DNA from 2 places in the Priestia sp. KCTC 13724 genome. Region 2 is predicted to be linked to the other one. Evidence: riboswitches for the same ligand, from Rfam matches in the RefSeq annotation. Region 2 holds a riboswitch; the other holds the start of a gene.

Region 1 (4,427 bases), on a different contig from region 2:
TGTACGTAATCCGCTTTGGTAATTTTATGGTGGAGCGCTATGAAAAGCACCTTCAAGTTCAATACGGGCTATTAAACAAAAGCTCGCTTACGATTCCTTTTGAAAAAATTAAGGCGGTTACAGTTGAAGAAGGTTTGCTTCAGCGTTTATTTGGTTGGGGAGCCATTTCGTTAAAAGTCGTAACTTCTGATTTAGAGCAAAAAGTGTATTTACACCCATTTTTAAAACAAAAGGAAATAACGGAGGTTTTTTCAGAGTATCTTCCTACTTATCGTTATCTTGAGTTTAAGCCAAACGTAGTGCGCAATTATGTATGGTATAAGCTATCATATGTCTTCATTACAGCTTGCATTGCAGCAGTAGCAATCAGCTTTTGGAAAGTTCAGCTTGTGTGGGGAGTGGTTGTCATTTTGTTAGCTACTTCGTTGTTAACATGGTTTGGATATCACCAAGGAGGCGTAGCGATGACCCATGAATTTTTAAGTATTCGATCGCAGTTTATTACTCGAAAAACAACGGTTATGCAGCGCAGAAAGATTCAGGATGTAAAGGTGAAAGCAAGCAGCAGGTTTTGGGAAAAAGGATGTCGTCATCTTATTGTATCAACAATGGGTCTTGGTTCTTCCTACGGAGTTGGCTATTTACCGGAGCGCATATGGAAGCCGATCTTTGATAAAGCTACACATTGGGATGTAAAGAAAGAGTGAGTTATGATTAACATAACCTGTCCACTGTGTGGAAAAAAGAATGGATGTCAGCATGTTTTAAAAGAAGAAGAGTTTACTTGCTGGTGCGCAGAAGAAGAGTTTCCAGATGCGTTAAAAGCAAAATCTAGTCATTCTTGCATTTGCAAATCTTGTCTGCAAGCGTATAAAGAGAGTCAGCGTGAAGAGTAATGATTACGCTGACTCTTTTTACTTAATTAATCAATGCTTGTAGGGGAGCGGGAATTCGTCCACCGCGATTTACTAATCGCTCAGAGCTATAAGGGTTAACACCCATGACTGGAGCTCGTCCTAGAAGACCACCGAATTCTACCATTTCACCTTCACTTTTACCGGGAACAGGGATAACGCGTACTGCGGTTGTTTTTTTGTTAATCATTCCAATTGCCGCTTCATCAGCAATCATTCCTGAAAGCGTAGCAGGACTAACATCTCCTGTTAAAGCAATCATATCTAAACCAACAGAACATACGCAGGTCATCGCTTCAAGTTTTGATAGATTTAGAGAACCGTCGGTAATACCTTTAATCATCCCGTTATCTTCACTGACTGGAATAAAAGCCCCACTTAGACCACCAACGTAAGAGCTAGCCATTGCGCCTCCTTTTTTCACAGCATCGTTCATAAGTGCTAACGCAGCAATTGTACCATGAGTACCCACACGTTCTAACCCAATTTCTTCTAAAATTTCAGCAACGCTGTCGTTAATAGCATTAGTAGGAGCCAGTGATAAATCCATGATGCCAAAGGGAACGTTTAGTCGTTCAGCCACTACGCGTCCAATTAACTCACCAGCGCGCGTAATTTTAAATACCGTCTTTTTAATTACTTCAGATACCTCACCTAAATCAGCATTAGGATGACGTTTTAGTGCATTTAAAACAACACCAGGGCCACTAACACCTACGTTTAAGACCACTTCACCTTCACCTGAGCCGTGAAAAGCCCCGGCCATAAATGGATTATCTTCAACAGGGTTACAGAACACAACCAGCTTGGCGCAAGCAATGCCATCACGATCTTTTGTACGGTTAGCCGCTTCTTTAATAATAACGCCGAGCTGTTTTACAGCATTCATATTAATACCGGTACGAGTGGTGGCTACTGAGATTGAAGAACAAACGCGTTCTGTTACGCTAAGAGCTTCAGGTAACGCGTCTAGCAACGTTTGATCACTCTTTGAAATTCCTTTATGAATAAGAGCTGAGAAGCCTCCGATAAAATCGACACCAACCTGTTGTGCAGCACGGTCTAATGTTTTAGCGAGCGTGATTGTTTGTTCAACCGTTGTATGACCTAAAATCTCTGCGATAGGAGTAATTGAAATACGCTTATTTACAATTGGAATTCCATATTCTTTTTCAACCTGTTCAGCAGTTTCTTTTAATTCACCTGCATATGAAACAATTTTGTTGTAGACATTTTGATTCATTGTTTCAAAGTTAGAATCAGCACAGTCTCTTAAACTGATACCCATTGTTACTGTACGGATATCGAGGTTCTCCATTTGAACCATTCGGATGGTTTCCATCATTTCTGTTAAAGCAATACTCATATTTATTCCTCCTTTTATACGCGATGCATAGCTTGAAACGTTTCTTCAAGCTGCACGTGAATTTTTAAACCAAGCTCTTCGCTAACGTTATTTAAAGAATGTTGTAGCGAGTTTAGTTCAATAGCTGATACATCGACAATCATCATCATCGTAAAGAAATCTTGTAATATTGTCTGACTAATATCGAGGATGTTAACACCTTGATTTGATAAGACAGTTGTGACGCTTGAAATAATCCCTACTTGATCTTGTCCAATTACGCTAACCACAGCGCGCTTTTGTTGCATAATAATCACCTCAAAAATAATATAGAAAATAAAAAAAGAGATTGGAAGAATCCAATCTCGAATAGGTCATCGAATAACATACGTATGTATCGTTACTCTTCTGTCCTTTTGCCTGAGATTGTGAATCCTTCGGCGCCGCCTAAGCGGTCTCTCCAGAAGCTGCTCCTGTTGTAGTGTTATCCACAACAATCATTGCTTGGGGAATATTCAATTTAACATTGGCTCAAAAACCAATAGAAAAATCATATCAACAAAAGAAAAGATAGTCAATGTTTTTTGAACATTTCTATTGTTTCATCATGTTTACTTAGAATGGGAGAGTGTTTTGTGCTATATCACACTTAAAAATAGAGCAATGGAAGCAAAAGGTGAGAGGAGAGGTAGGAGCTAAGGCTTTTCATCAATAGTTCAGCAAAGGGAAAAGGGTACAATTGTTATAAATAGAAAAAAAGGAAAGAGCCTATCAGTCGCTTTCCTGTGATAATTTTTATTACTCGTCTTCTCCAGAAGGGCGAGTTGTTTGGGAGGCAAGCGTGTCCCAAAAGCTTGTATCTGCATTTTCTATTGAGCCATCTGAAATAGCTCTTACAGTTGAGTCTAAAGTAGTGATTGTTTGTTTAATGTGCCATTAGTTAAAAAAGGCATGAGCTTAAAATACTGTATTTTGAGAATATTTAAAGTAGAATGTAAACAAATTATTGTAACTGTACAAATAAGTGAAAGTTAAGACGAGGAGAAAGAGGGAGAGGGCGGATATCGCAGTGGATGGCTAGTTACTGATTATCATGAGATGTGTAATAAAAAATTAGGTATTATAAGAATACTATGCTATACTAAGTTTACCATTTTCTTTACCAGTTACTATCTGTGTTTTGATGTTCCCTATTCATTCGTGAGTAGGGTTTTTATTATGTCCAAATTTCAATGTAAATTAAAAACAGACTCTACAAGTAGAGTCTGTACATAGATGTCCGTATTAATTACGCTTTTTGAACGTTAGTAGCTTGAGGTCCACGTTGACCTTGCTCTACTTCAAAAGTTACAGCTTGACCTTCATCTAAAGATTTGAAACCTTCGCTTTGGATTGCTGAGAAATGTACGAATACATCGTCTCCGTTTTCGCGCTCGATGAATCCAAAACCTTTTTCTGCGTTAAACCATTTTACTTTACCTTGTTCCATTGTTGTTGCCTCCTCGTGTGCTTTGCACACATTGTGTTACTATTCTTGCTCAAATCTTCAGACGAAAGTTGTTAACTTGTCAATCCTTGCCGAACAAAAATAATTCTTCTTAAGAATAACAGAAACAGTTCAGTATTGCAAGTAAAGTAAAAAATAGATGCGTCCGTTTATTATTTTTGGCTCATTCTTCCCAGCGCTTACTGCTGATTTTCTCAATAATCCCGTGCAAATCCCCAGGCTTATGAAACTCAATCGGAGACGCGCCTTTTTCAAACAAAATCGATTCTGCTTCAATTAACGCCACGTAGCGTCCGTTCACTTTCGCTAAGTGAATATTTTCCCCGAAATCCGCTAACAGTCCTTTAATCTCCGTTTCGCCAAGCTTCATTTTAAGCTCGGCATCAGGCGTATGCTCGACGATATGAGCAGCAGCTTCCATAACTTGATTGGTATCCAAACGTTCTTGAAGCTCACGCTTTTCACTTGTTGCCCACAGTTCCATGTCCGACTCAAACTGTTCAAGTTCTACGCTTTCTGCTTCAAACGTTTCGCTGACGTGTTCACGCACCATATCCATCACTTGTGTTTTCATAACCTCAGGCATCGGCTCGTTGTAGTCAATAAATTTCAAGAAATCTTCAAAGTAACGAGCGTGAGACGCTTGGTGGATGACAAGTTC
Region 2 (4,427 bases):
AGTAGCATGTGATCCTTAAGCTCATGATAGTCTCGGCCTAAATCATAGCCACCAATGATATGCTTCGCTAATAACTTTTGATTTACTTCCTTACTAGGTTGAGGTAGTTTTACAACCAACTCATTGAAAAATGCCCCATTAAAAACAACATCTACTTCGCTTGCTTTTAATGCGTTATATGCATAATGCGTTTTTGATAAATTTTGCGTAGCCATTTCCTTTACCCCTTGCTTTCCTAAGGCAGTCATCGCTACTGAAGCTGCAAGTGCATTTAACGCTTGATTTGAACAAATGTTTGAAGTTGCTTTATCACGGCGAATATGTTGCTCACGTGCTTGAAGCGTTAAGACAAAGCCGCGCTTACCATTTTCATCAATCGTTTGACCAACTAAGCGTCCTGGAATTTTACGCATTAACTTTGTCGTTGTAGCAAAGTAGCCGCAGTGAGGACCACCGAACTGTGTTGGAATACCAAAAGGTTGTGCATCTCCTACAACAATATCAGCACCAAACTGACCCGGAGGAGTTAACAATCCAAGAGATAGTGGATTGCTTGATACAACAAACATTCCTTTTCCTTGATGAGCAATGGCTTCAATTTCTCTTAAAGGTTCTACTTGACCAAAGAAGTTTGGATACTGAACGATGACAGCCGCTACATCATCATCCATGCGCTCCTTCAGCACCGTCAGATCCGTTACGCCGTCTTTGCTTGGTACTTCTACTACTTCAATGTACTGACCTGCTGCGTACGTTTCTAACACAGCTCGTGATTCAGGGTGAACTGTTTCTGAAACTAACACTTTTTTCTTTCTCGTTTGACCTGCACTTAACATGGCTGCCTCAGCAAGTGCTGTACCACCATCGTACATGGATGAATTGGCAACATCCATTCCTGTTAGCTCACAAATCATCGTTTGAAATTCAAAGATAGCCTGCAGCTCTCCTTGCGAAATTTCAGGCTGATATGGTGTATAAGCTGTGTAAAACTCTGAACGCGAAATAACGTGATCAACAATAATTGGCATATAGTGATCATAAACACCTGCTCCTAAAAATGAAGCGTATTCCTTTACGTTCTTATTTTTAGTAGCTAAGTTTGTTAACTCTTTTACTAGCTCAGATTCTGAGGCCGCTTTTTTTATATTGTATTCCCCTTGGAAACGAACGCTTTCTGGGATATCTGAAAACAACTCATCCACTGAAGACACGCCAATTGCCTTTAACATTTGCTGCTGATTTTCTGATGTCATTGGTAAATAACGATGTACCATTCTTTTGTCCCCTCTCTTTAATTACCCAACATTATTTTGAACGCTTATAAAAAGGTGTCTTCACGACTTTTGCTTTTAAACGTCTTTTTCGCACTTGCACATACACTTCTGTACCTAGCTCAGCATGTTTAGCATCGATAAGTGCAAGACCAATGCTTTTATTTAAAGTTGGCGATTGTGTGCCTGTTGTAACAAAGCCAATCTCTTCTTCCTCACTAAACACTTCATATCCATGTCGTGGAATTCCTTTATCAATCATTTCAAGCCCAACAAGCTTGCGGTTTGGTCCTTCTTCACGCTGACGCTTTAATACCTCTTTGCCGATAAAATCTTCTTTATCCGTTTTCACTGCGAATCCGATACGTGCTTCAATTGGCGTAATATCTTTTGAAAGCTCTTGACCATATAAAGCTAAAGTTGCTTCAAAACGAAGCGTATCTCGTGCTCCTAATCCACACGGAACTACCTCTTCACTTTTTAAAAGCTCAGTCCAAAGCGTTACTACATCTGATGCAGAACAGTACAGTTCAAAACCATCCTCGCCTGTATAACCTGTACGTGAAACAAGCGCTCTCACACCTGCTACTTCTACATCATCTTTAAATGTAAATGGTTTCAAGTCAGATAATGATTCATATGTTAATTTCTGTAAAACACCTTGTGCAGCTGGACCTTGCAAAGCTAGTAAAGCAAACTCACTTGAACGATTTACAAGCTCAATACCCTCTGGCTTATGCTGCTGTAGCCATTCGAAGTCTTTTTCAATATTTGCTGCGTTTACAACAAGCAGGTAGTCATCTTCTCCTTTTTGATAAACAAGGAGATCATCCACTGTGCCCCCATCTTCATAGCACATCGCGGTATATAGTGCTTTACCTGGACGTAATACTGAAACATCATTCGTCATAACTTTTTGTAAAAATGCCAAGCTATTTGTCCCTTTTACATCAAACTCTCCCATGTGAGAAACATCGAACAGGCCAGCTTTTGTACGAACCGCATGATGTTCTTCTTTAATAGATGAGAATTGAACTGGAAGAGCCCAACCTCCAAAATCAATAATCTTTCCACCGTACTGTTGATAGACATCGTAAAGTGGTGTTTTGTTTAGCTCAGTCATTTAACATCCTCCTCATATAAGGCCATTTGCTTTGGTTTCGGGGAATCATCGTATCTTTTTTACACATAAAAAAGGACAGAGAACTCCCTGCTGTATAGCAGGAAGTCTCTGTCCTTTTCACCTGAAAGTTTACCCGTTAAATAGGTTTGCCTCGTGGGTGGTCTATTCGAAATAGACGCTCTCCAGAGTTGCGTCCAACAAGAGTCTTTTTGCCTGAGAGATTCACATGTTGTTTGCTCCTTCGGCGCCACTTTAAAGCAGTCTCTCCCCTTGTCATCATTCGCCTCTATAAAGTTTGTAATTTTGGGCATACTACTAAGAAACTATTACTTACACACATCAATAACAAAATAGTTCATTTAGTGACAATCTATTTTCTATTTTGAATTTTCTAAAATATATTTTTATCCTACATGATTCTGTTCAGCAGTTCAATAAAAACTTTCAGAAAGGAGCAAAACTAACGATGAACATCAGTATGAAGAAAGATGAAGCATGGGAATCTACTTTTTTAAATAAACTTGAGCAAGACGGCTCTTGGTCTGATTGGGAAATGTATAAATTAGCATATGAAATCGAGGAGCAAACGTTAATTACTGAATTTGAAGGTCTGCAAGCACCTCGCCATTTAACAGACCTAACCCCGCATCCACACCAGTTAGAAGTAGCTAAAAAAGTGGTAGAAGAAATGAATGGAAAAGCGATTTTAGCTGACGAAGTGGGGCTTGGAAAGACAATTGAAGCAGGACTCATTTTAAAAGAATATATGATTCGTGGTCTTGTGAAAAAAGCCCTTATTCTTGTACCAGCATCACTTGTATCCCAATGGGCAATGGAACTTAACCATAAATTTTTTATTCCTGCTGTTCCACAAAAGAAAACATACGTGTGGGAGCAATGCGACATAGTAGTATCATCCATTGATACAGCCAAGCGCTCTCCTCATCGCGAAATTGTATTAGAACAAGATTATGACCTTATCATCATCGATGAAGCTCATAAACTAAAAAATAATAAAACAAAAAACTATGAGTTTGTTCAAAGCTTAAAGAAAAAGTTCTGCTTATTATTAACAGCGACACCAATTCAAAATCGAGTAGAAGAGATTTTCAACTTAGTTTCGTTATTAAAACCAGGCCACCTAGGAAACAAAGATTATTTTGCTGATTTATTTTCTGCTAAGAAACGTTCTGTTCAAAATGATGAGTATTTAAAGGAACTCGTTAACAAAGTGATGATTCGAAACCGCAGGCAAGACACAGGTATTGAATGGACAAAACGAATTGTTCAAACCGTTCCTGTTGAGTTTTCATCTGAAGAACGAGAGTTGTATGATCAAATCACTTCATTTAAGCAACATTCAAATTTACCCAGCAGTTCCTTTGCAATTTTAACATTGCAGCGCGAAGCTTGTAGCAGTCGCGAAGCAGTATTTATGACCTTAAAAAGCATGCTTGAACGCCAAGAGGACGAAAACAGTGAAAAAGCTACTCAGATGCTTAAACCACTCCTTGAAAAAGTACAAACCGTTCCTCAAAATGCGAAAGCAGAAAAGGTAATTGAATTAATTCAACAGATTAATGATAAAGTCATCATTTTTACGGAATATCGAGCAACTCAGCTTTATTTACAGTGGTATTTAAAACAACACGGTATTACATCTGTTCCGTTTAGGGGTGGATTTAAGCGTGGAAAAAAAGACTGGATGAAACAGCTTTTTGAAAGCCATGCTCAAGTTTTTATCGCAACGGAAGCTGGAGGTGAAGGAATTAACCTTCAATTCTGTCACCATATCATTAACTACGACCTACCTTGGAACCCAATGAGATTAGAGCAACGAATTGGACGCGTTCATAGACTGGGTCAACAGCATGATGTGCACATTTATAATCTAGCAATTGAGAATACAGTCGAAGAACATATTTTAAAGCTACTTTATGAAAAAATAAATTTATTTGAGCGTGTTGTTGGTGAGCTCGATGAAATTTTAACCAAACTAGAAATTGATAACATTGAAGATCACATTCAAGATA

What was found. A riboswitch is a leader RNA that binds a small molecule or an ion and turns the genes downstream of it on or off. The one in region 2 is predicted to bind glycine.
Region 1: linked by a shared signal. The riboswitch ahead of AC1UFB_RS08815 (ACT domain-containing protein) and the one ahead of gcvT (glycine cleavage system aminomethyltransferase GcvT) in region 2 are both predicted to bind glycine.

What each region holds. Positions count from the first base shown of each region.
Region 1 covers NZ_JBXDLD010000058.1:13,444-17,870, reverse strand. The annotation lists gene AC1UFB_RS08830 (PH domain-containing protein) at 30-707, shown strand; gene AC1UFB_RS08825 (cysteine-rich CWC family protein) at 711-896, shown strand; gene AC1UFB_RS08820 (PFL family protein) at 919-2,280, opposite strand; gene AC1UFB_RS08815 (ACT domain-containing protein) at 2,295-2,567, opposite strand; glycine riboswitch at 2,658-2,733, opposite strand; partial or broken gene AC1UFB_RS08810 (carboxypeptidase) at 3,058-3,189, opposite strand; gene AC1UFB_RS08805 (cold-shock protein) at 3,548-3,748, opposite strand; gene AC1UFB_RS08800 (DUF3900 domain-containing protein) at 3,930-4,427, opposite strand, start outside.
Region 2 covers NZ_JBXDLD010000171.1:80,658-85,084, reverse strand. The annotation lists gene gcvPA (aminomethyl-transferring glycine dehydrogenase subunit GcvPA) at 1-1,274, opposite strand, end outside; gene gcvT (glycine cleavage system aminomethyltransferase GcvT) at 1,306-2,394, opposite strand; glycine riboswitch at 2,501-2,582, opposite strand; glycine riboswitch at 2,586-2,674, opposite strand; gene AC1UFB_RS19745 (DEAD/DEAH box helicase) at 2,861-4,427, shown strand, end outside.